One region of the Fictibacillus enclensis genome, then DNA from elsewhere that is predicted to be linked to it. Evidence: a T-box and tRNA genes for the amino acid it is inferred to sense, from the RefSeq annotation. Region 1 holds a T-box; the other holds one or more tRNA genes.
The links. A T-box is a leader RNA that pairs with one kind of tRNA and senses whether it is charged. The one in region 1 lies ahead of ileS (isoleucine--tRNA ligase), so its partner is inferred to be a tRNA-Ile.

Region 1 (15,349 bases):
TTGATCAGGTATTGCAATGGAAAGATGAAGCTGAGGAGCGGTATTCGGTCAAGCTGACGGATTTTCTTGATCCGAGGGAGCAGGATATCGCCCAAAGCATCATCGGGAAGGATTCAGAAGCCTCTCTTTCGTTTTGGGGAGGCTCTTCTTTTTCAGAGAGAAAAAGAGCCCTCATCTATCCTTCCTATTTCCAGCCCGAGCCCAAAGATTTTGAGGTGTCGATCCTGGAAGTCCGCTATCCATCCAAATTCGTCAGCATTGAACACCGTGATGTTCTTGGTTCTCTCATGAACCTCGGAATCAAGCGGGGAAAATTTGGTGACATCATCCAAAATGGGGACAAGCTCCAGCTCATTGCAGCGGAAGAAATCAGTGATTATGTACTGCTGAATGTGGATCGCATCGGCAAAGCGGGCGTAAAGCTTGAAAGAGTTTCAGAAGGCGATTTGATGAAATCAACAGAGTCTTATGAAATAAGGGAGGGCACCGTATCGTCCCTCAGGCTTGATGTTGTCTTGTCGGAAATCTACAATCTGTCCCGTTCCAAAGTTAACCCGCTCATTCAGAGTTCTAAAGTAAAAGTGAACTGGCGATTGACCGAAGAGGTGTCTTTCCCGGTCGAAGCGGGTGACTATTTATCTGTGAGAGGATTTGGGCGCAGCAAGCTTATGGCCATCGAAGGAAAAACAAAAAAAGATAAATGGCGTATTCAATATGGAATTTTACAATAATTTATTCCCAATAGAAGGAATGGCATTGCGATTGTCGAAACTAGGTAGGTAAGAGAAAGCATCATTAGTGGAGGTGGCTTAAATGCCTTTAACACCGTTGGATATACACAATAAAGAGTTTACAAGGGGATTTCGCGGATATAATGAAGATGAGGTAAATGATTTTCTTGATCAGGTGATTAAGGATTATGAGCTCGTGATCCGTGAGAAAAGACACCTTGAAGAGACAGTCGAAAAATTGGAAGAGAAGCTTTCCTATTTTAAAAATATCGAAGAGACACTCAACAAATCCATTCTGGTTGCTCAGGAAACAGGCGAGGAAGTTAAGCGAAGTGCGACCAAGGAAGCCAGGCTGATTGTAAAGGAAGCGGAAAAGAACGCGGACCGCATCATCAATGAATCTCTGGCAAAATCCAGAAAAGTCGCCATGGAAATTGAAGAATTGAAAAAACAGTCTTCGGTCTACCGTACACGGTTTCGCATGCTGATTGAAGCACAGCTGGAAATGCTGAAGAATGAGGACTGGGATGCCCTTCAGCCGGCTGACCCGGCGGAAGAATATGAACTGGAGATGAAGTAGAACGCTTGACGTTTAAGCTTCCTGCGCATATAATTTTTAAAAGATTATCATATAGAGCAAACGATGAAGGGGAAAGTACGAACAGCACCCATTTTGAAGAAAGCGAGCCGGTGATGGTGGAAGACCGGTAAATGGCCTGTACAGAAGATCACCCCGGAGTTTCCAAGCTGAACGGATTAAAGTAAGCCTGGCGTTACTTCACGATACGACGACAAAGCGGGTTTTCAATATGGTTTGAAAACCTATTAGGGTGGTACCGCGGGTGGCCTTCTCGTCCCTTTATGTGACGAGAAGGCCTTTTTGTATGCTTGAAATGATTTTTTTATTGATACAGGAGGATGACAATGAATTACAAAGACACATTATTGATGCCAAAAACGGAATTTCCGATGCGGGGAAACCTGCCTCAAAGGGAGCCGCAGGTACAAGAGAAGTGGGAAGAACTGAACATCTATCAAAAGGTTCAGGAACATACAAAAGGGCGTCCTTCGTTTATTCTTCATGACGGACCTCCATATGCAAACGGCGATATCCACGTTGGCCATGCGGAAAATAAAATCTTAAAGGACATCATCGTCCGCTACAAATCAATGAATGGATATAATGCACCTTATGTTCCGGGCTGGGATACCCATGGACTTCCGATTGAAACGGCTTTAACTAAAAGCGGTAAAGTCAAAAGGAAAGAAATGTCGGTCGCGGAGTTCCGCAAAAAATGTGAGGAGTATGCTCTGACACAAGTTGACCGCCAGCGCGGGCAGTTCAAACGCCTTGGCGTGCGCGGTGATTGGGAAAACCCGTATATCACACTGAACAAAGCCTATGAAGCCCGCCAGATCGAGGTTTTTGGCGAGATGGTAAAGAGAGGATTTATCTACAAAGGCTTAAAACCGGTGTATTGGTCACCATCCTCAGAATCTGCTTTGGCTGAAGCTGAGATCGAATATTACGACAAACGGTCTGCCTCCATTTATGTGGCATTTCCGGTAAAAGACGGCAAAGGCGTACTGGATCAGGATGTGAGCATCGTGATCTGGACCACAACACCGTGGACAATTCCTGCAAACCTTGGGATTTCTGTTCACCCTGATCTGGATTATGTAGTTGTAGAGGCAGCAGGAAGAAAGCTTCTTGTCGCCCAGGCACTTCTGGAACAGCTGCAAAAAGAATTGGAGTGGAACGAGGTTTCTGTTCTCCAAACGGTAAAAGGAAAAGAGCTTGAATATGTGGTGGCAAAGCATCCATTCTATGACCGTGATTCACTGGTGATGTGCGGAGAGCATGTAACCACGGATGCGGGTACCGGAGCTGTTCATACTGCACCAGGACACGGGGAGGATGACTTCCTTGTCGGAAAACGATACAACCTGGACGTCCTTTGCCCTGTGGATGACCGCGGAGTCATGACAAAAGAAGCGCCTGGTTTTGAAGGCCTGTTTTATGATGAAGCGAACAAAAACATCACCCAAAAGCTTGAAGAAGCAGGGGCACTGTTGAAATTATCGTTCATTACCCACTCCTATCCGCATGACTGGAGAACAAAGAAACCGGTTATTTTCCGGGCAACTGCTCAATGGTTTGCTTCCATCAAAGGAATGCGAGAAGATATGCTGAATGCGGTAAAAGAAGTAAACTGGATTCCGAACTGGGGAGAAACAAGACTGTTCAACATGATCAAAGACCGTGAAGACTGGTGTATCTCCAGACAGCGTGCATGGGGCGTTCCGATTCCTGTGTTTTACGGTGAAGACGGCGAACCGATTATGACCGAAGAAACGATCAATCATGTGGTGGGCTTGTTCCGTGAGCATGGTTCCAATGTGTGGTTTGAGCGAGATGCAAAAGATCTTCTGCCGGAAGGCTTTACTTCTCCGCACAGTCCGAATGGCCGATTTACGAAAGAAACAGATATTATGGATGTATGGTTTGATTCTGGTTCTTCTCATTGGAGCGTACTTGAGGAACGCAGCGATCTTACCCGTCCTGCTGATCTTTACCTTGAAGGATCTGACCAATATCGCGGATGGTTTAACTCCTCCCTTTCCACCTCAGTGGCGATTACTGGCAAGGCACCGTATAAATCGGTATTGAGCCATGGATTTGTACTCGATGGTGAAGGACGGAAAATGAGTAAGTCCATTGGTAATGTAATGGATCCGATCAAAGTGATGAACCAGCTGGGTGCGGATATTCTCCGTCTTTGGGTTTCATCCGTTGATTACCAGGCAGATGTCAGGGTATCCGACGAAATTCTGAAGCAAGTGGCGGAAGTCTACAGAAAAATCCGTAACACAATGCGCTTCCTGCTTGGCAACCTTAATGGTTTTGATCCAAAAACCAACGCGGTTCCATTTGAAGAGCTGGGACAAATTGATCAGTACATGCTTGTGAAGCTAAACAAACTGATCGACCGCGTCAAAAAATCGTATGATGAGTATCAGTTCCTGGCCGTATACAATGCGATCCATAACTTCTGTACCATCGATCTTTCATCATTCTATCTGGATATTGCAAAAGACACCTTGTACATCCAGGCTGAAGATGACATCAAACGCAGAAGCATTCAAACGGTTCTGTATGAAGCTCTTATGGCCATCACGAAGCTTACGGCTCCAATCCTTACTCACACAGCAGATGAAGTTTGGAAATATATCCCGGGTGTAACAGAGGAAAGCGTACAATTAACAAGTATGCCGGAATCAGTTTCCTATCCTGGTGAAGAAGAGCTCGTCAAGGAGTGGGATCGTTTCATGGATCTTCGGGATGAAGTGCTAAAAGCCCTTGAAGTAGCACGTAATGAGAAAGTGATCGGTAAATCGTTAACCGCTTCGATTACCCTTTATCCATCAGCAGACGTGAAATCCTGGCTTGAGAACGTGGAAGACCTCAATAAATTATTCATCGTTTCAGAAGCGCGCATTGGAGGAACAAAGGACGAAGCACCAGAAGAAGCGGTTCAGTATGATCAGCTTGCTGTCTCCGTTAAGCCCGCTGAAGGTGAAACATGTGAACGCTGCTGGGTCGTATCTCCAGAAGTCGGCACAAATGAAAAGTATCCTACACTTTGCCCGTCTTGTGCAGAGATTGTAGCGAACCATTACGATAAAGAATAGTTTGAACAGAAGCTCCTTCCTTGCGGCCGTGCTTGCGGCTTTGGAGGGAGTTTTTTCTTTTGGCTTCAGCGAAGCTTGCAGATTTTTGTCCTTTACATTGTGCGGATCCTTCTGCATGTGCTAAAATTTGAAAGAAACATACTAAGGAATCGGAGGAAATCGAGTGTTCTATTATATACTGGCCCTTTTCGTACTTGGCCTGGATCAGGTTACAAAATGGATGATCGTGAAGAACATGCATTTTGGAGAAAGCATCACTGTGATTGAAAATGTTTTTTACATTACCTCCCACCGGAACAGAGGGGCAGCCTTCGGTATCCTGCAAAATCAGATGTGGTTTTTTATCATCATTACCATCGCCGTGATTTTTGCAGTGATCTACTACATGCAAAAGCATGCCAAACACCAGCCGCTCTTGCGTCTCGCTTTGGGACTGGTCCTTGGCGGAGCCACAGGGAACTTTTTGGACCGCATCATCCGCAAGGAAGTGGTGGACTTTCTGGATGTTAAAATAGGCAGCTATAACTATCCGATTTTTAATGTAGCAGATTCCGCCCTCGTCATTGGGGTGATTCTGATATTTATACAAACCCTAATGGAAAGCAAGAGTAAAAAGGAGAACATGAATGGAGCACATAGAAGTTAACATTGAAGAAGAGCATCAATCCGAACGGATTGACAAAGTCATTGCGTCCGTTGATCCGGGCTGGTCGCGTTCACAGGTTCAGAACTGGGTAAAAGACGGAAATGTCACCGTCAACGGAAAGCAAATCAAAACCAATTACAAGGTCAGCACAGGAGATGTGGTTTCCATTACGATTCCTGATCCATCGCCACTTGATGTGGTACCGGAAGAAATGGATCTTGATATTGTATATGAAGATCACGATGTACTCGTCGTGAACAAACCAAGAGGAATGGTTGTCCATCCGGCCGCCGGGAACTATACAGGTACGCTCGTAAATGGTCTTATGGCTCACTGCAAAGACCTCTCGGGTATTAATGGCGTACTCCGTCCTGGAATCGTTCACCGTATTGATAAGGATACGACAGGACTCCTTATGGTCGCCAAAAACGATATGGCCCATGAATCACTGGTAAATCAGTTGAAAGCAAAAACAACGAAAAGGAAATACAAAGCGATCGTACATGGTGTCATGCCTCATGATCGCGGAACCATTGATGCACCGATTGGCCGCGATAAGACCGACCGTCAGAAAATGACCGTTACAGATGAAAACAGCAGAGACGCCGTCACTCATTTTAACGTCCTGGAACGGTATGACGGATTTACCCTTGTTGAATGTCAGCTGGAAACGGGAAGAACCCATCAAATCCGTGTGCATATGAAATATATCGGTTTTCCTTTGGCAGGAGATCCGAAATACGGTCCGAAAAAAACACTGGACATCAACGGTCAGGCTCTTCATGCCGGAGTTCTCGGTTTCCAGCATCCAAGACGTGACACTTATATGGAATTTGAAGCACCACTTCCAAAAGACATGGAAGCCCTGCTCGACAAGCTTCGACGAAAAATGGGTTGACAGGACCCATTGGGTCTGCAATAATATAAACAACTGAATGATCCTTTAACGACAGTCCCGTGAGGCTGAGAAGGAAAACGGAATTAGGCTATAGGCCTAACTATGTCCTCTCGTCTATACGGCGAGAGGACTTTTTTGTGTAAACAAAAGGACATTCGCGCAAGATAAGCCATAACCAATTACAGAGTAGGTGAGCAGAACATGCAAAAAGCCGTCATTATGGACGATCAGGCCATCCGCAGGGGATTAACGAGGATCGCCCACGAGATTATCGAAAGGAATAAAGGAATCGATGATGTCGTATTGGTCGGAATCAAAACGCGGGGAGAGTTTTTGGCCAAGCGGCTGGCCGAACGGATCGAGAACATCGAAGGCAAGGCCGTAAAGGTTGGGGACATTGATATCACATTGTATCGTGATGACCTGAAAGTAAAGACGGAAAATCTTGAACCGGAACTAAAAGGAACAGACATCCCGGATATAACCAATCAGAAAGTCATCCTGGTGGATGATGTTCTTTATACGGGCAGAACCGTGAGAGCAGCTATGGATGCCGTTATGGACCTTGGCCGGCCAGCTTCCATTCAACTGGCTGTCCTTATCGACAGAGGGCACAGGGAGCTGCCGATACGGGCAGACTTTGTCGGAAAAAATGTTCCAACTTCTAATACTGAAATCATCACCGCTTCATTGGCGGAAGTGGATGGCACGGACGAAGTATCCATCAACGAAAAATAAATCATGCACATCCCTTTAAAAACGAGTCCAGAGAGACCAGCAAGGGAGGACCGAAACACAGGTGATTCTTCATGACTGTGTCTTCAACCCACCTCCTTATCTGGCATAGGAGGTATTTTTTATGCAAAAAAACATGCACAAACAACAAGAGAACCATGAAAAAAATAACCAAACGGCTGTGCTTGACGTCCGGGATGTCCCGAAGATTCATCAGTGGCTGACCTTGAGCCTGCAGCATTTGTTTGCAATGTTCGGGGCCACAGTGCTTGTGCCTTTCCTTGTAAAGCTCGATCCCGGGGTTGCTCTGGTATCGAGCGGATTGGCAACACTGGCCTACCTTCTCGTAACGAAAGGCCAAATACCGGCGTACTTGGGGTCATCCTTTGCCTTTATCTCCCCGATCATCGCTGTAAAAGCACTCGGAGGCCCGGAAGCTGCAATGCTCGGCAGCTTTCTTGCGGGTCTGGTTTACGGAGCGGTTGCTTTGATTATCAAGACGAGCGGGCTGAAATGGCTTATGAGGATTATGCCGCCAGTCGTTGTTGGGCCAGTAATCATCGTTATTGGGCTGGGCCTTGCGAACACAGCGGTGGGCATGGCCATGAATGATCCGGCAACTAAAGCATACAGCCTGTCACACTTTACGGTGGCATTGTTTACTCTCGCAGTAACCATCGTATGTTCCATGTACTTTAAAGGGATTCTGGGAATTATCCCGATCCTCATCGGCATCATCTCAGGCTATCTGTTTGCTCTATCCAGAGGAATGGTGGACCTTTCCGGTGTCAAAGCCGCAAGCTGGTTTGATACGCCGGAATTCATGTTCCCATTTGTCTCCTACACACCGCATTTTACTTGGTCCATCGCCCTGATCATGATGCCGGTGGCAACCGTAACGATTGCCGAGCATATCGGCCACCAGCTTGTTCTGAGCAAAGTGGTAGGGCGGAACTTTTTGGAGAAGCCGGGTCTGCATCGTTCCATCCTGGGAGACGGTATCGGGGTCATGATTGGTTCCCTTATCGGAGGGCCTCCGGTTACAACGTACGGGGAAAACATCGGAGTACTGGCCATTACAAGGGTATTCTCGGTGTTTGTTATAGGCGGTGCGGCAGTGGCTGCCATCTGCTTCGGTTTCTCCGGCAAGGTGACAGCGCTGATCAGCTCAGTGCCATCCCCGGTCATGGGCGGAGTATCCATCCTGCTGTTTGGGATTATCGCTTCCAGCGGTTTGAGAATGCTGATTGACAATCAGATTGATTTTGGAAACAAGCGAAATCTGATCATTGCATCCGTTATCCTGGTAACCGGAATCGGCGGAGCTGTCCTGCAGTTCACCGAAACTCTTCAGCTTGCCGGCATGGCGCTTGCGACGCTGATTGGAGTGTTTTTGAATCTGGTGCTGCCAGGCAGGGAAAACGACTCAGAACTGCTTAATAAAATGTTTGGCGTTTCAGATAACGATCCAGCTGCATAATGGTCACCTTTTAACTAAGTACGAGAGACTTGAAAGGGTGAATCCGGTTAGGAAGAGGCAATGTAAGCTTCTTTCTGTCCGGCTGCACCCTGACAACTCAAGTCAGGGTGTTTTTTTATAAAAAAATGAAGATTGGAGCTGATCTCATGAAACATTTGCTTACAATGAATGACCTTTCTTTAATGGAAATTGAACAAATATTGCATGATGCCCAAGGTTTTTCCAAGGGCGAAAAATGGAACCCGGCTGAAAAAACCTTTGCCGCTAACTTGTTTTTTGAACCGAGCACAAGAACGCGAATGAGCTTTGAAGTGGCACAAAAGAAATTGGGATTTGAGGTATTAAACCTCGACTGCGGCTTTTCCAGCACTCAAAAAGGTGAAACCTTGTATGACACGGTCAGGACAATGGAGGAAATAGGAGCAAAGGCTGCCGTGATCCGCCACAGCAAAGACCGGTATTTTGAGGAACTGGCTGGAAAAGTAAACATTCCGATCATTAATGCAGGAGACGGATGTGGGAACCATCCGACACAGTCGTTACTTGATTTGCTCACCATCCAACAGGAATTTATCGTTCTTCAGGGTTTGAAAGTAGTCATCGTTGGCGACATCCGGCACAGCCGGGTGGCAAGGTCCAACGCAGAAATCCTGCATAGGCTTGGCGCAAAGGTCTATTTTTCAGGGCCAAGAGAGTGGTACGATACATCGCTTGCAGAAGACCAGTACCTCTCAATGGATGAAGCTTGCGAGATGGCAGATGTGCTGATGATGCTCCGCATCCAGCATGAAAGACACGAATGTAAAAGCGGAATGACATCCGGGCAGTATCATGAGGCCTATGGTTTAACTCCGGCTCGTGAAAAAAGAATGAAGGATCAGGCAATCATCATGCATCCAGCCCCTGTGAACCGGGGCGTAGAGATTGCAGACGAACTGGTGGAATGCGAGAGATCAAGAATCTTCAAGCAGATGAACAATGGTGTAAACGTAAGAATGGCCGTTTTGAAATGGGCGCTTGAAGCAAATTTAAAGGAGGAAACAGCAAATGGGTATCTTGTTAAAGGGTGGTAAGGTTTTAACCGGTGCAAATGAACAGAAGGACCTTGATATTTTGGTAGAAGGCACAAACATTGCAGAGTTGGGGAACGGCCTGCGGGAAGAAGGCCATACCGTCATCGATGTGGCCGGCAAACTCATTACTCCCGGACTTGTTGATCTACATATTCATTTGCGGGAGCCTGGTGGTGAACAAAAGGAAACGATTGAAACAGGAACCAAAGCAGCCGCAAGAGGCGGGTTTACAACAGTCGCAGCAATGCCCAATACGAAGCCGGTGCCCGATAACGTTGAACAGCTTCAATGGGTCAACGAGCGGATCAAGGAAACTGGAGATGTCCGGGTGCTTCCGTATGCTTCGATTACTGTAAGACAGGCTGGAAAAGAACTGACTGACTTTGAAGGATTAAAAAATGCAGGAGCTTTTGCGTTTACTGATGATGGAGTGGGCGTACAGTCAGCAGATATGATGCTGCAGGCCATGCATCTGGCAAAGCAGAATGATGCGGTCATTGTGGCTCACTGTGAGGAAAATACGCTCATCCATAAAGGCTCTGTGCATGAAGGTGTCTTTTCAGAAAAGCACGGTTTAAATGGCATCCCGTCGATATGTGAGGCGGTTCAGATTGCGCGTGATGTGCTTCTGGCAGAAGCGGCAGGCGCACGATATCATGTCTGCCATGTCAGCACCAAGGAATCGGTACGAGTGATAAAAGATGCAAAAGCGGCGGGTATCAAAGTGACAGCAGAAGTTACGCCCCATCATCTGTTGCTTTGTGATGAAGACATTCCCGGGCTCGATACCAATTACAAAATGAATCCTCCGCTCAGAAGCAAGGAGGACCGGCAGGCATTGATTGAGGCCTACCGAACCGGTGTCATAGATTTCCTAGCAACGGATCATGCACCGCACACAAAGGAGGATAAAGACCAGGGGATGGAATTTGCGCCGTTTGGCATCGTGGGACTTGAAACAGCATTCCCGCTTCTGTACACCCACCTTGTTCAAAAGGGAATTTTAACCCTGCAGGAATTGGTAGACGGATTTACAAGCAAACCGTCTGAAGCCTTTGAACTTTCCTTTGGAAAAATTGAAATTGGCGGAATTGCCGATCTGACCGTCATTGATCTTGAGCATGAAGAAAAAATCAATCCTGATAACTTCCTTTCAAAAGGAAAAAATACCCCGTTTGGCGGTTGGAACTGCAAAGGCTGGCCGGTTCTTACAATAGTGGAAGGCAGCATCAAGTATGAGAAGGAGAGTGTTCACGCATGAAAAGGAATCTTGTTTTAGAAGACGGTACTGTATTTGCCGGGACAGGCTTTGGCAGCGAAGAAGAAAGAGATGGCGAGGTTGTATTCAATACCGGAATGACAGGCTATCAGGAAATTTTATCCGACCCGTCTTACTGCGGCCAAATCGTAACTCTGACCTATCCCCTCATCGGTAACTATGGCGTAAACCGCCAGGATTTTGAATCGATTTCTCCCGCTGTCCACGGATTGATTGTGCATGAGGCGTGCTCAATGCCAAGCCACTATCAGTCGCTCGGAACGCTGGATGAACTGCTGAAAGCAAAGAACATTCCCGGACTCAAAGGGATTGATACAAGAAAACTGACACGTCTCATCCGTAAGCATGGAACACTGAAGGGCAAGCTGGTTGCAGGAGATGCTGACATTACAGCTGTAGTAGAAGAACTAAAGTCTTCACCGCTTCGTATGGACCAGGTGAAAACAGTATCCACACAAACGCCTTATCATTTGCCGAATACAGGAAAACGAGTGGTGGTTGTAGATTATGGCGCAAAAAGCGGCATTTTGCGGGAATTGTCCCGCCGGAACTGCGATGTCATTGTGGTACCCCACAACACCACAGCTTCGGAAATTCTGCTTTTAAATCCGGACGGCATCTTGTTAAGCAATGGACCTGGGGATCCAAAGGATGTTCCCGAAGCACTTCCAATGATCAAAACTATGCTGGAGGAAAATATTCCGCTGTTTGGAATCTGCCTGGGGCACCAGCTGTTTGCACTGGCACACGGTGCGAATACGGAAAAACTGAAGTTCGGACACAGAGGGTCCAACCACCCGGTCAAGGATCTTGCAACCGGAAAAATAACAATGACGGCCCAGAACCATGGGTATACCGTGCGGACGGAATCTCTTGCGCATACAGAGCTTGAACTGACACATGTCGCTGTGAATGACGGAACGGCTGAAGGGCTCGGGCATAAAACAAAGCCTGCGTTCTCTGTCCAATACCATCCGGAAGCATCACCTGGGCCAATGGACGCAAATCCGCTGTTTGAAAAGTTCATGAATATGATGGAAACTGCCAAGGAAAAGGGGAATCAACTATGCCTAAACGCTTAGATATTAAAAAAATACTAGTCATCGGATCCGGTCCTATCGTGATCGGACAAGCAGCAGAATTTGATTATGCCGGTACTCAGGCATGCCAGGCACTGAAGGAAGAAGGCTATGAGGTGATTCTGGTCAACTCCAACCCCGCTACTATCATGACGGATACTACGATGGCTGATAAAGTGTTTATCGAACCGCTTACGGTACCATTTGTCAGCCGAATCATCCGCCAGGAGCGCCCGGACGGTGTTCTTGCCACGCTTGGCGGGCAGACAGGACTTAACCTTGCCGTGGAACTATCCGAAAGCGGCATTCTTGAAGAATGCGGCGTGGAATTGCTGGGAACCACTCTTGCCAGCATACAGCAGGCAGAGGATCGTGAACTTTTCAGAGGGCTGATGAATGAATTGAATGAGCCGGTTCCTGAAAGTGAAATCATTCGTAACCTGGATGAAGCAAAAGCCTTTACCGCAGAAATCGGATATCCGGTCATCATCCGCCCGGCGTTCACTCTTGGTGGAACGGGCGGAGGAATTGCCAGCAATGAAGAAGAGCTGAACGAAATCGTTACAAGCGGTTTGCATGCAAGCCCGGTGCACCAAGTGCTGCTCGAAAAGAGCATTGCCGGCTTTAAAGAAATTGAATATGAAGTGATGCGTGACAGCAATGACACTTCCATCGTGGTTTGTAACATGGAAAACATCGATCCTGTTGGCATCCATACAGGTGATTCGATTGTTGTGGCACCAAGCCAGACACTGAGCGACAGAGATTATCAGCTTCTGAGAAACGCTTCCCTTAAAATCATCCGCGCCCTGAAGATTGAAGGTGGCTGTAACGTTCAATTGGCGCTTGATCCGGACAGCAGCAACTATTACATCATTGAAGTAAATCCAAGGGTGAGCCGGTCATCTGCGCTTGCTTCCAAAGCAACCGGGTATCCAATCGCCAAGATTGCCGCAAAAATTGCGGTGGGCTATACACTGGATGAAATTAAAAATCCGGTAACAGGTTCCACTTATGCTAGCTTTGAACCGACGCTTGATTATATCGTAACCAAAATTCCGCGCTGGCCATTTGACAAATTCGAAGGAGCCAACCGCAAACTTGGCACGCAAATGAAAGCCACAGGCGAAGTGATGGCGATTGGACGAAATCTGGAAGAATCCCTTTTAAAGGCGGTCCGGTCACTTGAAACCAAATGCTATCATCTTGAACTTGACCGGCCAAAGCAATCACGAGAAGAGCTGATTCCAGCTCTCACGGATGCAGATGATGAAAGAATCTATCATGTGGCACAGGCGTTCAGAATTGGAATGACCGTACAGGAAATCTGGGAACTAACCAAAATTGATGTATTCTTCCTTGAAAAGATCAAGGGAATCATCGATCTCGAACAAAATCTGCGCAACAATGTAGGAGACATAAAGCTGCTCAAAACTGCAAAAGAAAAAGGGTTCAGCGATATTTGGCTTGCCAAGGCGTGGAACATGTCCGAGAAAGAAATGTATACCCTTCGTACAAATGAAGGAATCCGGCCGGTTTATAAAATGGTGGACACGTGCGCTGCCGAGTTTGAATCGGAAACACCATACTACTACGGCACCTATGCCGAGGAAAATGAATCCCTTCTGACGGAAAGAGAAAGTGTGCTGGTACTCGGTTCCGGCCCGATCCGCATCGGACAGGGAATTGAGTTTGACTATGCAACGGTGCATACGGTATGGGCGATTAAAGAAGCAGGCTATGAAGCGATTATTATCAACAATAACCCGGAAACCGTTTCTACGGATTTTAGCACATCAGACAAACTGTATTTTGAACCGCTGACGGTTGAAGATGTCATGCATGTGATTGACCAGGAAAAACCTAAAGGGGTCATCGTGCAATTTGGCGGGCAAACGGCGATTAACCTGGCAGAAGCTCTTCATGACCGCGGAGTGGTCATTTTAGGAACATCCCTCGACAGCATGGACCGTGCAGAAGACCGTGACCGGTTTGAACAGGCGATGCAGTCGCTGAATATTCCTCAGCCAGACGGAGCTACGGCCTTCTCGGTGAAAGAGGCCCAGCTGATTGCAGAAAGGATCGGCTATCCGGTTCTGGTGCGTCCTTCGTATGTACTGGGTGGAAGAGCCATGGAAATCGTTTATAAAGAAAAGGAACTTCTTCAGTACATGGAAAATGCGGTCAGGGTGAATCCGGAGCATCCGGTACTGATCGACCGGTATATTGAAGGAAAAGAAGTGGAAGTTGACGCGATTTCTGATGGTAAAGATGTGTTTATTCCTGGCATCATGGAGCACATTGAGCGAGCTGGCGTCCACTCCGGCGACTCGATTGCCGTCTATCCGCCACAGCGTCTTACATCCGGGCAAAAAGAAAAGATCATTGACCGTACCATTTCAATGGCACGCGGACTGGGCATTGTCGGATTGTTGAACATTCAGTTTGTTCTGCACAAAGATGAAGTGTACGTATTAGAAGTAAACCCTCGTTCGAGCCGAACTGTGCCATTCTTAAGCAAAATCACAGGAATTCCGATGGCTAATCTTGCGACTAAAGTGATCCTGGGAACTCCACTGAGTGAAATGGGCTATTCTACTGGATATGCACCAGAACAAGAGGAAGTATTCGTTAAGGTGCCGGTTTTCTCCTTTGCGAAGCTGCGCAGAGTGGATACCTACCTGAGCCCGGAAATGAAATCAACCGGAGAGGTAATGGGAAGAGATACAACGCTGCAAAAAGCGCTTTACAAGGGGCTTGTGGCTTCGGGAATGAAAATACCAACCTATGGAACGGTGTTGTTCACAGTTGCTGACAAGGACAAGCCGGAGGCGCTGCGTCTCATGAAGCGTTTCTATGAGATTGGCTATACGATTATGGCCACAGAAGGTACTGCCAACTACCTGAAAGAACAACAGATCCCGGTCACAGTCGTTCATAAGATTGGCAGCAAGGAACGAAACCTCCTGGATGTCATCCGCCAGGGAGAAGCACAATTTGTGGTAAACACATTAACAAAAGGAAAAGTACCGGCGCGCGACGGTTTCCGCATCCGAAGGGAATCCTCTGAAAACGGAGTTGTTTGCCTGACAAGTCTTGACACCGCTGAAGCACTGCTTGGGGTGCTGGAGTCTCTTACCTTTACAGCGAGACAAATGCCGGCTTTTGAAAAGGATCGTGTTCTTGTATGAAAAAAGAATTCGTACAGGTGATTTCTCAAAAGGAAATCGCACATCAAATTTTTGAACTGAAAGTGCAGGGGGAAGTCATTGCCGAAATGACCTCTCCCGGTCAGTTTGTCCACCTACGGGTCAGTGACAGTTTTCAGCCGCTCCTGCGAAGGCCGATTTCCATCTGTGATGTTGATGTGGGAAGCAAGACATTAACGATGCTGTACCGCAAAGAAGGGGCAGGTACAGCGCTGCTCAGCCAAAAAAGAGAGGGAGAAACGGTCGATCTTCTCGGACCGCTTGGAAACGGTTTTCCTCTGGATACATTGTCTGCTGGACAAACGGCACTGCTTGTTGGCGGAGGAATCGGCGTTCCTCCGTTGTACTATCTGGCAAAACAGCTTAAGAGACGCGGTATGAATATTGTATCGGTATTAGGATTTCAGTCGGAGCAAGACGCGTTCTACAATGAAAAGTTCGCTGAGCTGGGGGAAGTTTTTATTTCCACAGTCGATGGATCACTTGGAACCAATGGGTTTGTCACTGATGTACTGAAAAATGAGGA
Region 2 (15,349 bases), 910 kb from region 1:
TAAAAGGTCTTTTCCAAAAGTAAAAGGCCATACGAAAAGGAGCCGAAACCGGCTCCTCTTTTTATGCTTTTGGCTCAGGTGTTTCTTTAATGGAAAGATGTAGGAAGAGGGAAGCCACTGCCCAATAAATGATAAAAGAGAAGGGCACCTCGGTATGTAAAAGCTTCATGACCGCAAAGAAAACCGTAGGCAGGGTAACGGAATAGGCGGACATGACCCACAATCTTCTGTAATTAAGGCTTCGGCGGCTGATGTTCTGCAAAACAAGGCCGATGACGGCGAGGACAGTTACCCCAATAAACTTCATGGCTACAGTAAAGAGGTAAATGAACAAAAAAATCAATGGAAGCAAAATAGGAAGCAAATCCGAAAGTTTATTGATCCAGGAACTCACATCCTGTTTGGTCAGTGTCACATCGCCAAGCGTCTGATACGGAAAGGCTTGGGTTTCACCACCCGATGTAATGATCGCCTTGTTCTTTAACATGGCAATGACATCATTGTACTTATTAAGGTCGCTTTCCTTTACGGCTCCCGTGGTATCAAAAATAAAGGTTTGATTGTCATCCGTTTGAATGACGGGCATTTTGAGCTGTGAAGAAAGCTTTCCATCCTTTAACGTGAAATCAGGTATATCGGACTTCATGGACTGCTCAAATTCCTCTATTCCTGATTTAAAGGCCATGGAAAATGTAATTCCAAAGGGAATGGAAGTGAGAAAAATAAGAAAAAATATGTATCCGATCGCTTTTCCAACCCCTTGAAAGCGTAGACGAGCGACAGTCTGCGGGGAAAACAGACTTTTAATAAAATGATTGAAAATTCTCATGTAACTCCTCATTTCCTGAATGGTCTGTATTAATTTTAGCGAATAATGAGGAAACAAACAATGTGTAAGCCATTGGTTTGTTAAGGTTTTCAGAAGCGTCTTTACATAACATTTATAAAACTAGATAATATCAGAAGGATGATTAGTTAAAAGGGGTTGTCAAATACATTGAGTGTTCAGGATATGCTGTTTCAGTTTTTGGGCGGACTCGGCCTTTTTCTTTTTGGAATTAAATATTTGGGGGAAGGGCTCCAGAATTCTGCCGGAGACCGGCTGCGAAATATTCTTGACAGTTTAACAACGAATACATTTACAGGGATTCTCGCCGGTTTGTTTGTTACGATGCTGATTCAGTCCAGCTCCGCTACAACGGTTTTGACAGTCGGACTTGTTAATGCTCGTATGCTTACATTAAGACAGGCAGTGGGAATCATTATGGGAGCCAATATAGGTACAACGTTTACCGCTTTTATTATTGGCTTTGATGCTGCAGGCTTCGGTCTGCCATTACTCGCAGTTGGCGCATTTTTTGTTTTCTTTATCCGCAATTATAAATACGTGTTTATTGGGAGGATCCTTTTTGGTCTTGGAGGACTGTTTTTTGGATTGCAGCTGATGGGAGCAGGAATGGAGCCGCTGCAAACCTCCCTGAATTTTAAAAATATAACCGACCATCTCAATGACCAGCCGTTTCTGGGGATTGCAGCTGGGATGTTCGCTACCATGGTGCTGCAGTCATCCAGTGCCACCGTGGGTATTCTTCAACAAATGTTTTCCATGGATTTAATTCATCTGAGCGGAGCTCTTGCTGTTTTATTTGGAGATAACATTGGAACGACCATCACCGCGGTGATTGCAGCCATCGGAGCTTCACAGAATGCCAAGCGTGCCGCGCTCGTTCATGTACTGTTTAATGTCATCGGAACCGTTATCTTTGTTATTTTCTTTATTCCTTATAAAAGCATCATTGAATGGCTCACAGGGTTTATGAATTTGAAGCCGGCGATGGAAATCGCTTTTGCACATGGCTTTTTTAATGTGGCAAATGTCATTATTTTGTTTCCGTTCATCTCATTTTTGGTCTATGGTGTTACCCGGTTGATCCGGGATGATGAGTGGACCGTTGATACTCAAACGGTGAAGCTGGATGAAAAAGTGATCAACAGTTCACCTGAATTTGCTTTGCATCAGGCGAGACAGGAATTGCTGAAAATGGCAGCCTATTCCCGGGAGGGCCTTAATCAGGCGTTGCTTTTCTTTCAAACACGAAAAAACCGGTATGCGGACACCGCCATGCAGTATGAAGAGGAAATTAACAGATTTGACCGCCAGCTTACAAAGTTTCTCGTGAAATTATCGATTCATTCTCTTTCCAAAAACGAATCTACTGAGCATACGATGCTGCTAAACCTCTGTAAGGATATCGAGCGGGTAGGGGACCATATGAAAAATATGATTGATCTGGTCTGTTTTATGGCTAGAAATAATATTAAGCTTTCAGAGGTCACTTCCAGGGATTTTGAGAATATGATGATTCTTACTCAATCCTGTCTGGAAAAGGCCATTATGGCGCTCGAGACCAATAACAAGTCCATGGCAGAAGAAGTACTGTCCATTGAGGATGGTATTGATGAGATGGAAAAAACATTAAGAAAGAAGCATATTCAGGATATCAACAATAATTTGAGCAGCGGTCAGGAAAGTGTTGTCTATGTCGACTTCATCAGTAATTTGGAACGGATCGGTGATCATTCCGTCAATATTGCTGAAGCTGTTCTTGAAAGATAAAAATGCAAGATAGTAGGAGGTAAAACGTTGGATTATCTATATTGGACGCTGATCATCTTGTCATTTCTGCTAGCCTTTGCCGGCTTAATCTTTCCGATTTTGCCAGGCGCGCTGTTTCTTATACTGGGATTTTTATTGTATGGCTTATTTTATTCCTTTCAGTCATTCACTATCTTCTTTATCGTCGTGCAGGCCATTCTGCTGGCTAGTTTGTTTGTGGTGGATTATATCAGCAATTTATATGGAGTCAAAAGGCGGGGAGGATCGAAGGCGGCCATATGGGGAAGTACCATCGGCCTGCTTGTCGGACCATTTGTAATTCCGGTGGCCGGTATTATTGCCGGTCCATTTATCGGGGCGTTTCTGGCTGAACTCGTTATTGGACGCAAATCTCCCATGGATGCCTTCCGAGTCGGTGTAGGCTCGGTCCTTGGCTTTTTGGGAGGGACGCTAGTCAAGATTGTCATTCAATTGATTATGATTGGATACTTTTTGTATGTGGTTTTATAAAAAAGTGCTTGCTAAGCGGATGGGAACATGCTATATTTATATCTGTCTTCTCGACAACGGCCAACCAAGGCTGTTGAAAAAAAGAGTTGACTTACATAACGGAAAAATGATATAGTAATTCTTGTCCCTTAGAGGACAACATAATTGTTCCACAGTAGCTCAGTGGTAGAGCTATCGGCTGTTAACCGATCGGTCGTAGGTTCGAGTCCTACCTGTGGAGCCAACTATGGCGGTGTAGCTCAGCTGGCTAGAGCGTACGGTTCATACCCGTGAGGTCGGGGGTTCGATCCCCTCCGCCGCTACCATATTTTTTAGGCGATGGCGATCGTGGCGAAGTGGTTAACGCACCGGATTGTGGTTCCGGCATTCGTGGGTTCGATTCCCATCGGTCGCCCCATTATACTTACATATATGATATACTTAATAAAACCACATGGACCCTTAGCTCAGTTGGTCAGAGCGGTCGGCTCATAACCGATTGGTCGTAGGTTCGAGTCCTACAGGGTCCACCACATACAATCATACGGAGGTATACCCAAGTCTGGCTGAAGGGATCGGTCTTGAAAACCGACAGGGGCTTAGCGGCTCGCGGGGGTTCGAATCCCTCTACCTCCTCCATTTACTTTGTAAAGAGTAATAACATCCGTAAGCATTCATATCATCGCGGGGTGGAGCAACGAGCGCTACAGCACGAGTAGGCTACGAGTAACCTCGACGGATACACTTCAAGAAATAGCTTGTAGAGGAAGAGGTCAAGCTACGGAGGAATAACATCATCCGTAAGCATTCATATCATCGCGGGGTGGAGCAGTCTGGTAGCTCGTTGGGCTCATAACCCAAAGGTCGCAGGTTCAAATCCTGTCCCCGCAACCAAAGTGGCTCGATAGCTCAGTCGGTAGAGCAGAGGACTGAAAATCCTCGTGTCGGCGGTTCGATTCCGTCTCGAGCCACCATTTCTATACATACGTAACCTTTGCCTTTTTGGCAAAGGTTTTTTGTTTACAACATTTCAAAATAAATGCGTCGAATATGCTCGATTAGTGTCGACATATACGGTTTGAGAGTAAAAGGGGCTTTTTTGAGAATAAATCGGTTCATTTTGAGAATAAACACAGGAGTTTTGAGAGTAATTAAATATCTTCCGCTAATGTGAGGACATTTAAGACAAAATTTCATTCCAAAAGGGAGAGGTCTGTTACTCTCCAGTCGAAGATTAACAAAAAAATTGCAAAACTGTGCATTTTGCAGGGAATTTACCGCTTTTTAATCCATTTCAATGAAAACAAGTCATAGCGCTCTATTCCGTCGTAAAAAATAAGCTTCTTCCAATAAGGGTTTATCGTTGAAAGATAAGGGTAAATCTGATAATGTATGTGTTGTGCTACTTATTAAACATTCTTGTTGACTAAGTTTTCAATTTGGGGTTTCCCAAAATGAAATAAAAAATGAACTACATATCAAGGAGGAGATGTATCATGGCAAAGTTTGAACTGCCTGCTTTACCTTACGCCGCAAACGCACTTGAACCACACATTGATGAGGATACGATGAATATCCACCATGACCGTCATCATAAGACATATGTTGACAACTTGAACGCAGCTCTTGAAGGCCAATCCGAGTTTGAAAGCAAAAACTTGGTTGACATTCTGACTAACCTTGATTCTCTGCCAGAAAACATTCGCACGGCTGTACGCAATAACGGCGGCGGGCATGCGAACCACAGTTTGTTCTGGGAAATCCTTAAACCAGGCGGATCCAATGAGCCAACTGGTGAAGTGGCTGATGCCATCAACAACAAATTTGGAAGCCTTGATGCTTTCAAAGAGCAGTTCGCGAACGCTGCAAAAGGCCGTTTCGGATCTGGCTGGGCATGGCTTGTTGTAAATAACGGTGAGTTGGAAGTAACAAGCACTCCCAACCAGGACAACCCTGTAATGGAAGGCAAAACACCAATTCTTGGACTTGATGTTTGGGAGCACGCTTATTACCTTAAGTATCAAAACAAGCGTCCTGACTATATCAACGCATTCTGGAATGTTGTAAACTGGGATGAAGTTGAAAAACGCTACAACGAAGCAAAATAAGCAAGTATTTCAGGTGAAAGCCGGTTTCCTCAGGGGAGCCGGCTTTTGTTTTTATTGGAATTACAATAAAAACCAATTTTCCGATTGGCGAATAGCCCCTTACAAGTGGTGAAAACTACATGTGAATTGCAAAGGGGCGAGATCATGAAATTTAAATTGTTCGGAGATACAGACAGAACGAAGGAATTGCTTTTATTGCTTGTGATTGGCGGACTGTTCGCGCTGAGCACCGCTTTGTCCAATACATTCGTTAACATTTATTTGTGGAAACAGTCGGGAGAATTGAGAGACATTGCTCTATATAATTTATCCATTGTGTGCATTCAGCCTGTTGCTTTTTTTATTGCGGGGAGATTAACCAAAAAAATTGACAGGGTTATTGTACTTCGAATTGGTGTTACCATCCTGTCGCTGTTTTATTTGTTTGTGCTTTTTCTGGGAGAACAGGCAAGCGAGCGTCTTCTCTTGCTGGGAGGTCTTCTTGGTGCGGGCTCAGGGTTCTACTGGCTGGCTTTTAACGTGTTGACGTTTGAAGTGACTGAGCCGGACACGCGTGATTCCTTTAACGGTTATCTTGGTGTATTCACTTCGTTATCAGGTATGGTTGGACCTATAACCTCGGGATTCTTAATTTCCCAGCTGGATAAGTTTACTGGCTATCGCATTATTTTTACCGTCTCGTTGTTTTTGTTTTTTACAGCTGTAGTCATCAGCTTTTTCTTGAAGCGGCAAAAAGCGGAAGGGAAGTTTCATATATGGCAAATCCTTAAATCCCGGACATACAATCGAAACTGGGCGCGAATCTTGTATGCCCATTTTTTTCAAGGGATTCGAGAAGGCACATTTATCTTTTTGATCGTCATCTGGGTTTATATTATTTCAGACAGTGAATTTGCGCTTGGCACGTTCGGTCTTGTTCAATCGGCAGTATCCTTTATCGGCTATTTTGTTGTATCCCGGTACATGAACAAGGAACGAAGGAAAAAATCCATCTTTGTTGGAGGGTTGATCCTGTTTCTTTCGCCGTTCTTGTTTTTAATGAATGTCACCTTTCCTCTTTTAATGCTTTATGGTGTTGTGATCTCGATCGCCTATCCTCTTCTTCTCGTGCCATATGTTTCTCTGACTTATGATGTGATCGGGAGATGTGATAATGCGGGGCCGATGAGAGTGGAGTATATTGTTGTGAGAGAACTTTTTTTAAATGCGGGACGAATCCTTTCGATTGTTATTCTGCTGATCACGATTCAGTTCTTTAATGGGGACTACAGCATTCCTCTATTGCTTCCAATCCTGGGAGCCGGGCATTTTGTCATTTACTTTTGTGTTCGGTCCATTCGATTTTCGACCCTTCAAAAATCAGACATTGTATCCAACTACTCACAGAACAATACAGATCGAGAAGACGGCAGCAGAGTGTGACATTTTTCTTTCCGAAACAGTGATTTACTGTTACTATTATTGTAGTAAATCAATTTGTGGAAAATGGAAATGAGCAGAAACTCTTTCCATATATAGGTAAGGGTGGAATGAATGACGAAAGAAAAGAAGAAAAAGAATCATGTCCCTATACGTCTGAACGCCTTGTTTCTTGCGGTGTTCTTTCTTTTCTCAATTTTAATTTTCCGTCTGGGGTATGTACAGATTGTCCAGGGGGAAGAGTATCAGCGCTCCGCGGATAAAAAGGAAAATGTAACCGCACGGCTTGATGCGCCGAGAGGGAAGATGATGGATACTGAAAACCGTGTAGCGGTGGATAATAAACCGGTATATTCCATTACGTATACACGTACACAGAAAACAAGTGCGGAAGACCGTGAAGCCATTGCTGAAAAGTTGGCTGGCTATATCAAAAAGGACACAAAAAATGTAACAGAGCGGGATAAAAAGGATTATTTTATCTTTCTGCATCAAAAGGAAGTAGAAAGCCGCATTTCGCCCGCTGAAAAGAAGCAATTGAATGATGATCAGTATTACAAGCTTATGCTTGACCGGATCACTAAAAAGGATCTTGATTCCTTTACTCCTCATCAAATTGAGGTACTGGCGATCAAGAGGGAAATGGACAGCGGATATGCCCTGACACCACAGCGTATTAAAATCGGTGCATCACAAAAGGAGATCGCCACAATCAGTGAGCATCTTTCCGATCTGCCCGGCATTGATATTAAGCCCGATGCCAAACGGGATTATCCATATGGCGATACGTTTAAAGCTTTATTTGGACAGGTCAAACAAATCCCTTCCAGTAAAATGGATTTTTATTTATCACGAGGAAATGAACGAAATGATTTAGTCGGAACCAGTTTTCTTGAAGAGCAATACGAATCGTTGCTCAGAGGAAAAAAATCAAGTGTTAGATATGTAACCGATAAAGCAGGGAACCCGGTTGGCGAACCGGTAGAAGTAGAAGGTTCAAGGGGCAAGGACCTTACGCTTACCGTTAATATGGAGCTTCAGCAAAAAGTGGAAGACGTGATTGAAAAGGCCATGAAAAAAGCAAAATCCGGCGGATCTGCCTATGCCAACCGGGATCTTACGGAAGCTTATGTCGTTATGATGAATCCCGAAAATGGAGAGATTCTTTCCATGGCGGGAAAAAAATACGATACAAAAACCGGCCAATATAAAAACGCGCCATTTGGTACGGTGTATAACTCGTTTGCCATGGGTTCTGCCGTAAAAGGTGCGACGGTGCTCACTGGATTGCAGCAGGGAGCGATTACACCAGCCACGCATTTCTACGATGCTCCGCTCGTATTCGGTGACGGAAGGAAAATGAAATCGGCTCACTCCGGTCTTGGCAGCATCGGACCTGTGGAAGCACTCGAGGCTTCTTCCAACGTTTATATGTGGCATGTGGCAATGAAGCTTGCCGGCTATGATTATGCGCATAAACGTTTTATAGACCATCACGTGGACCAGGCATTCAGAGTATTGCGTGACTCTTATAGCCAATTTGGACTCGGGGTACCAACAGGAATCGATTTGCCTTCTGAAGCGACAGGCTACAATACAGGCATGAGCAACCAACTGGCCCAAGCGATGTTCTTCGCCATCGGACAGTTTGATACGTACACACCGCTGCAAATGGCTCAGTATGTATCGACCATTGCCAACAATGGCTACCGAATGCAGCCGCATCTTTTAAAAGAAGTACGGGAACCTTCCACTCAGCCAGGAAAGCTTGGCAAATTGGATTACAAATTTGAACCCCATGTTATGAACAAAATTGAAATGAAACAGGAATACCTCGATGTGGTCCATCAGGGCTTCCGCCAGGTTATGGTGGGAAGCCATGGTACGGCGGCTGCGTTTTTTAAAAACAAGAGTTATCAGCCGGCAGGAAAGACAGGTACCGCTCAGGTTGATGTTAAGTCGGGATTAAACAATAAAACCCTTGTTGGTTATGCACCGTATGACAAACCGGAAGTTTCTTTTGCGGTTGTAGTTCCAAAAGTCCGTGAAGGTTCAATCAACCTTGAGATCGGTTCAGGGGCGCTTGATGCCTACTTTAAATTGAAAAAAGACGGAAATAAGACGAAATAACTAGCTGTTTGTAAAGAAAACGCGTCCTTTGGGCGCGTTTTTTTTTGTGCATAAATAGTTTTTGGACTGAAACACTAGTACAGATGTCGTGGTTTCTTTACAATCTCTTAACATTAGGTTCAAACAGCGTTAATAATGGTCGCTTATTGTAGTAGATGTAAAGTGATTAACCGATTGTTGGGGGTGGGCGATAGAGACAACGACAGTATAGAAATAGCAAGATCTCTATCAATAAAAAAATCTTTTAAAACATTCTGGAGGGACCTAAGACAATGAAGAAAATGAAATCCGTTTATCTTTTGGCAGTAATGGCTTTAATCCTGGTTGTTGCCACAGCTTGTGGAAACAATAGTAAAGACAGCAGTGCGAATGGCAACGAAGGGAAAAAAGCTTCCGGCTCGATCGTTGTTTCCGGTTCAAGTGCAATGCAGCCGCTTGTAGCAGCAGCCGCTGAACAGTTCAAAGAAGATAATCCAGATGCTGATATTCAAGTACAAGCCGGAGGAAGTGGGACAGGCTTAAGCCAAGTGTCAGAAGGCGCGGTTAAGATCGGAAACTCGGATGTTTTTGCTGAAGAAAAAGAAGGCATTCCAGCGGACAAGCTTAAAGATCACCAAATTGCGGTAGTCGGAATGTCTGCAGCTGTTAATCCTGAAGTGGGTATTAAAGATATTTCCAAGGAAGATCTTATCAAAGTCTTCACTGGTGAAATCAAAAACTGGAAAGAGCTTGGCGGAAAAGATCAAAAGATTGCATTGATTAACCGTCCGGATTCTTCTGGAACACGAGCTACTTTCGTTAAATATGCTCTTGATGGAAAAGAACCTGTTGAAGGTGCCGCAACAGAAGATTCTTCAAACACTGTACAAAAATTGATCAAAGAAACACCTGGAGCCATCGGGTACCTTGCATTCTCTTACTTCACAGACAACAGCGGTGTTACGCCACTTAGTATTGATGGTGTAAAACCTACAGACGAAAATGTTCAAAAAGGTAAATTCCCAATCTGGGCTTATGAGCATTCTTATACAAAAGGTGAGCCTAAAGGATTGGAAAAAGAGTTCCTTGATTATATGATGAGCGACGAAATCCAAAACAATCTTGTACCTGAGCAAGGATACATCCCTGCAAGCAAAATGGAAGTAAAACGTGATGCTGAAGGGAAAGTTACAAAAAAGTAACGGGATAGACCGTTAAGAAGCCTGGAATCAGGGTAAGTGTCCGAATGATAATGGATATTTACCCTGTTAGGGCGTTTTGGGGAGGTACGAAAATGGATAACAAGACAATGACCATGGCAGCCAGCCAAAGGCTGTTAAAGAAATCAAACAAATCCGCACTACAAAAAGAGAAGCGGGGAAAATACCTGGTGTTGGCCAGTGCTCTATTGATTATTTCGGCGACCATTGCGATTACCATTTTTCTTGGGTCCAAAGGGTTGCAGGCATTTATCAGCAACGGCGTAAGTATATATGAATTTTTAACCAGCACGAAGTGGAATCCTACAGCAGAGAATCCATTGTATGGTGCAGTTCCGTTCATACTGGGATCTTTTGCAGTGACTTTTCTTTCCGCTTTAATAGCGGCTCCGCTCGGTATTGGCGGTGCCATCTTCATGACCGAGATTGCTCCTTCATGGGGAAAAAAGATTCTTCAGCCGGTTATCGAGCTGCTTGTTGGTATTCCATCTGTTGTTTATGGATTCATCGGCCTTTCTGTTCTTGTTCCGTTCCTTCGGGATACTGTTGGCGGACAAGGATTCAGCTTGCTCGCTGGGATGATCGTTCTCTCCATTATGATCTTGCCTACTGTAACGAGTATTGCAACAGACGCAATGAGCTCCCTTCCGAAAGGATTACGAGAATCCTCATATGCGATTGGGGCAACCCGTTGGCAAACGATCTGGAGAGTACTTATTCCGGCAGCTATGCCTACGCTTTTAACAGCCATCGTACTTGGAATGGCCAGAGCTTTCGGTGAAGCTCTGGCGGTTCAGATGGTTATCGGTAACGTTCGTTCATTGCCTTCTGCCATCACTGATCCTTCGGCTACACTGACGACCATCATCACGTTGAATATGGGACATACGACCTTTGGAAGTGTTGAAAACAATGTTCTTTGGTCTCTCGCCCTTATTCTCTTGGTCATGTCCTTTATCTTTATACTGTTGATCCGTTATCTTTCTTCAAGGAGGCAGTTCTAATGAACAGTAAAGTTGCAGACCGTATCGCAACCACGATTTTTTACTTGATTGCAGCGACCATCGTAACCGTTCTGGTGGGACTGCTTGGCTATATCATTTTTCATGGGTTTTCCAAACTTAATTTGGACTTTCTAACGTCACCGTCCAGCTCGTTCAGAGCAGGAGGGGGCATTGGCAACCAATTATTTAACTCTTTCTATATCCTCTTTTTAACCATGGTATTCACTGTTCCACTAGGTCTTGGGGGCGGAATTTACATGGCCGAATACGCGCGTCCCGGGAGGCTGACAAATGCCATCAGAACGTGTATTGAAGTGCTGGCTTCACTTCCTTCCATTGTAATCGGCATGTTCGGTTTGCTGATGTTCGTTAATTTGACGGGTTGGGGCTATTCTATCCTTGGTGGGGCGCTTGCACTTACCGTGTTTAACCTTCCTGTTATGGTTCGTGTGTGCGAAGACGCATTGCGTACAGTGGCAAGGGATCAAAAAGAAGCGAGTCTTGCCCTGGGAATCACTCACTGGCACACGATTAAAACGGTTCTTTTACCGGCCGCATTTCCAAGCATCCTGACGGGAGCGATTCTTGCTTCCGGACGTGTATTCGGGGAAGCAGCTGCATTGCTGTTTACTGCAGGCTTAACAACACCAACACTGGATTTCTCCAACTGGAATCCGTTTGACGCGACATCGCCATTGAATATTTTCAGACCGGCTGAAACCCTTGCTGTCCATATTTGGGCTGTCAACACACAAGGGCTCATCCCGGATGTTCGAGAAGTGGCGGATGGTTCTTCTGCTGTGCTGATTATTTCTGTGTTGCTTTTCAACCTGCTTGCCCGTTGGATTGGCAGTATCGTACACAAAAAGATAACAGCTTCTAAATAAATTTTTAGAAATTAGGTGGGGTAACATGAAAACTGTGATGGAACCAAAACGAACGAATACAACGTTTGCCGAGAAGCCGCTGACAGAAAAAACAGAGAAAAAGCCGGTTGCTTTGGATGTTAAACATTTAAATATTTATTACGGTGAAAACCATGCGGTAAAAGACGTTAATTTTTCGATTGAACAAAATGCGGTTACAGCATTGATCGGACCTTCAGGGTGCGGAAAATCCACATTTCTGCGCTCAATCAATCGGATGAATGATCTTATTCCGGGTGCTCGGAGCACAGGAGAGATCCAGTATGATGATGTTAACCTGATTGGTGATGACATCAACGTTGTGGCATTGCGAAAAGAAATCGGGATGGTGTTCCAAAAGCCAAATCCGTTTCCCAAGTCCATTTATAACAATATCGTTCATGCGCTAAAGTTTAACGGAATCCGTTCCAAGAAAAAGCTGGATGGAATTGTTGAAGAAAGTTTACGCAAAGCTGCATTGTGGGATGAGGTAAAAGACAGGCTGCATGAATCAGCGCTTTCCTTGTCGGGAGGACAGCAGCAGCGTTTGTGCATAGCGAGGACACTGGCCATGAAACCGAATATTCTGTTGCTCGATGAGCCTGCTTCTGCACTCGATCCGATTTCCAATGCCAAAATTGAAGACTTGATCATGGAACTGAAAAAAGAGTATACGATTGTCATCGTGACGCATAACATGCACCAGGCTTCACGTATATCGGATAAGACTGCGTTTTTCTTAAATGGTGTACTAGTGGAATTTGACAAGACCGATAAAATTTTCACCAATCCATCTAAAAAAGATACGGAAGATTACATTACCGGACGGTTCGGATAAGGGGGATGAAAATGGGACAAGCAACAGCAACACCACCAGTAACAGAAAAAGCGGTTTTTGATATCAAAAATTTGAATTTATGGTATGGCAAGAACCTTGCACTAAAAGATATTGACTTTACGATTTACAATAACGAAATTACAGCCATCATCGGACCGTCGGGATGCGGGAAATCTACGTTTATTAAAACGTTGAATTTGATGATTGAAAATATCCCCGGTGTAAGAATGTCCGGTGAAATTAACTATGAACAAACGAATCTGCTGAATGACAGGGTGGATCTGGTGGATTTGCGGAAAAAGGTGGGGATGGTTTTTCAAAAAGCCAACCCGTTTCCGAAATCCATTTACGAAAATGTGGCATACGGGCCAAAAATCCATGGGATTAAGAAAAAAGGAAAATTGGACGAAATCGTAGAACGTTCATTAAGAGATGTATTCTTATGGGATGAAGTGAAGGATCGCCTGAATACATCTGCTTTGGGTCTGTCAGGGGGACAGCAGCAGCGTCTATGTATTGCGAGAGCCATCGCTACAAAGCCGGATGTCATTTTGATGGATGAGCCGACTTCGGCACTCGATCCCATTTCCACCATTAAAATAGAGGAACTGGCACTTGAACTGAAAAAAAATTATTCGATTGTCATGGTTACGCACAACATGCAGCAGGCAGCGCGTGTTTCCGACCGAACGGCCTTCTTCCTGATGGGTGAGCTGATCGAATATGATCAGACAGACAAGATCTTTTCGGCTCCTTCTGACAAGCGGACTGAAGATTATGTTACAGGGCGATTTGGATAAAAACTAGAGGAGTGACAAGCAGATGGTTGTACGGGAAAATTTTCAGCTTCAGTTGAACGAATTAAAGGCGATGCTTGTGGAAATCGGAGAACTCACTGAGCACGCATTAAAAGAATCAATTGAAGCTCTTAAAGAACAGGATGTAGACAAAGCACTTGAAGTGATTGAGAATGACCAGCGAATCAATCAGCTGGAGGATGAAATTAATGACGCAGCAATTCTGCTGATCGCCAAGCAGGCACCGGTAGCCTCCGATCTGCGGAGAATTATTGCCGCCATCAAAATTTCTTCCGATGTGGAAAGGATGGCTGACTTTGCTGTAAATATCGCTAAATCCACCATACGCATAGGGGAAAAGCCGCTGATAAAACCTTTGGTTGATCTGCCTCGAATGGCGGAGATTGCTATTGGCATGCTCTCCGATTCCATTAAAGCGTATGTGGACGAAGATGTGGTATTGGCGAAGAATCTTGCTGATACAGATGATTCCGTGGATGAGCTCTACGGAAAAATCATCAGGGAGCTTTTGGAATTGATGACCAAGCATCCGGATTCTCTTGCCCAGATTACGCAGCTGTCGTTTGTGTGCCGTTATATCGAACGTACAGCGGACCATGCCACCAATATTGCCGAAAGCATTATTTTCCTTGTGAAAGGCAAGCGCTACGGTTTAAACGAATAGATGCAAAGAAGGGAGCCTGCACGCTGCAGGCTCCCTTTTTAAATGTTTTATAAATGTTATGTGATGGCATCGGCCAGTTTTTTAAAGTCCATGCTGCTGTTGACTTTAAATGTACCAAACCGGACTTGGCCTTCAAGGTTGTTTTTGCGCAAGTATTTCAGGAAAGACTTGCTGTCTTTAATGATATTTTCTTTTTCGAGAAAATCACAAACCTCTCCAGTGCTCATACCTCTTGTAACATGAAGAGTCGCTTTAAAAACCTTTGGCTTCTCTTTCTCTTGTTTTGCTTCTTCAGAGTTGTCCTGCTCTTGCGGAGCGGGAGCCGCAGCCACCCTGTTTTCCTTCAGATGCTGCAGTTCTTCGGTCGTGATAGCTGTCATACTTTTTGAATGTAAATATGTATTGACCGTGCTGTCGTTTAACTCGGCTTTTACTTCCTTTTCGGGTGGCGTTTGTGAATAGTATACGCCTGCGATTAATCCGGAAGATACAATCATTCCGGCAGCGAAACCTCGTAGTGTTGTATTTGTCATTCTCAAATCCCCAGTATTTTAGTATTTAGATTTATCTTGCGTTGGCATTGCGTCTTCAATGACCTTTAGCTTCTTTTTTAGCTGGTACATTTCTTTTAAAATCTGTATTGAAAAGTTCTCCAGCTGGACCTCCAGATTGTTTCCTTTATCTTTGCGATAAGAGATGGCAAGAAGAATCAGTCCTAAAGCCAACAAGGAAAAAATAATGATATTCATATAAAACCTCCTCAAGTTTAACCTGCCCCCTATTTTTTATACCATAGTATTCCGCTGAAATGTAGATATTTCGCCAAATCGTTAAACTTTTTGCGGTATTTCGACGAGAATTTCGGCGGTATCTCCAGCATGCAGAGGAAAGTGGCACGTTTCTTGTAGAATTTTGTCAATATAACCCTTGATTTGGTCGAATAAGGTGATTTTAAGCGGTTACAAAAAATTTACAATATTGATTTTCACAGACAGGACAAGCAACCAACAAAATTCTACAAATTCTGTATATTGTGAAAGTAAATGCATAATGATACGATATTTTCAAATAAATCGGTAGGCTTTTAAAAGTATTTTAGTAGCAGTGGTAAGCCATTGGAGACAAAAAACCGGGGTGAAGAAAATGATTAATGAAATT

Region 2: it encodes a tRNA-Ile, which carries the amino acid that the T-box ahead of ileS (isoleucine--tRNA ligase) is inferred to sense. The anticodon was not compared.

What each region holds. Positions count from the first base shown of each region.
Region 1 covers NZ_CP126109.1:2,002,966-2,018,314, forward strand. The annotation lists gene QNH15_RS10740 (YlmH family RNA-binding protein) at 1-731, shown strand, start outside; gene QNH15_RS10745 (DivIVA domain-containing protein) at 814-1,311, shown strand; T-box leader at 1,366-1,593, shown strand; gene ileS (isoleucine--tRNA ligase) at 1,656-4,424, shown strand; gene lspA (signal peptidase II) at 4,588-5,070, shown strand; gene QNH15_RS10760 (RluA family pseudouridine synthase) at 5,051-5,968, shown strand; gene pyrR (bifunctional pyr operon transcriptional regulator/uracil phosphoribosyltransferase PyrR) at 6,170-6,706, shown strand; gene QNH15_RS10770 (solute carrier family 23 protein) at 6,840-8,183, shown strand; gene QNH15_RS10775 (aspartate carbamoyltransferase catalytic subunit) at 8,330-9,256, shown strand; gene pyrC (dihydroorotase) at 9,231-10,517, shown strand; gene QNH15_RS10785 (carbamoyl phosphate synthase small subunit) at 10,514-11,617, shown strand; gene carB (carbamoyl-phosphate synthase large subunit) at 11,602-14,805, shown strand; gene QNH15_RS10795 (dihydroorotate dehydrogenase electron transfer subunit) at 14,802-15,349, shown strand, end outside.
Region 2 covers NZ_CP126109.1:2,915,012-2,930,360, reverse strand. The annotation lists gene QNH15_RS15435 (DUF1002 domain-containing protein) at 1-23, shown strand, start outside; gene QNH15_RS15430 (DUF1189 domain-containing protein) at 62-829, opposite strand; gene QNH15_RS15425 (Na/Pi cotransporter family protein) at 1,013-2,617, shown strand; gene QNH15_RS15420 (DUF456 domain-containing protein) at 2,645-3,127, shown strand; tRNA gene QNH15_RS15415 (tRNA-Asn) at 3,276-3,350, shown strand; tRNA gene QNH15_RS15410 (tRNA-Met) at 3,356-3,432, shown strand; tRNA gene QNH15_RS15405 (tRNA-His) at 3,449-3,524, shown strand; tRNA gene QNH15_RS15400 (tRNA-Ile) at 3,563-3,639, shown strand; tRNA gene QNH15_RS15395 (tRNA-Ser) at 3,653-3,745, shown strand; tRNA gene QNH15_RS15390 (tRNA-Met) at 3,924-4,000, shown strand; tRNA gene QNH15_RS15385 (tRNA-Phe) at 4,005-4,080, shown strand; gene QNH15_RS15380 (superoxide dismutase) at 4,603-5,214, shown strand; gene QNH15_RS15375 (MFS transporter) at 5,359-6,636, shown strand; gene QNH15_RS15370 (peptidoglycan D,D-transpeptidase FtsI family protein) at 6,748-8,763, shown strand; gene QNH15_RS15365 (phosphate ABC transporter substrate-binding protein) at 9,036-9,944, shown strand; gene pstC (phosphate ABC transporter permease subunit PstC) at 10,052-10,966, shown strand; gene pstA (phosphate ABC transporter permease PstA) at 10,966-11,853, shown strand; gene pstB (phosphate ABC transporter ATP-binding protein PstB) at 11,879-12,709, shown strand; gene pstB (phosphate ABC transporter ATP-binding protein PstB) at 12,721-13,509, shown strand; gene phoU (phosphate signaling complex protein PhoU) at 13,532-14,191, shown strand; gene QNH15_RS15335 (hypothetical protein) at 14,248-14,724, opposite strand; gene QNH15_RS15330 (hypothetical protein) at 14,743-14,940, opposite strand; gene QNH15_RS15325 (DUF4912 domain-containing protein) at 15,335-15,349, shown strand, end outside.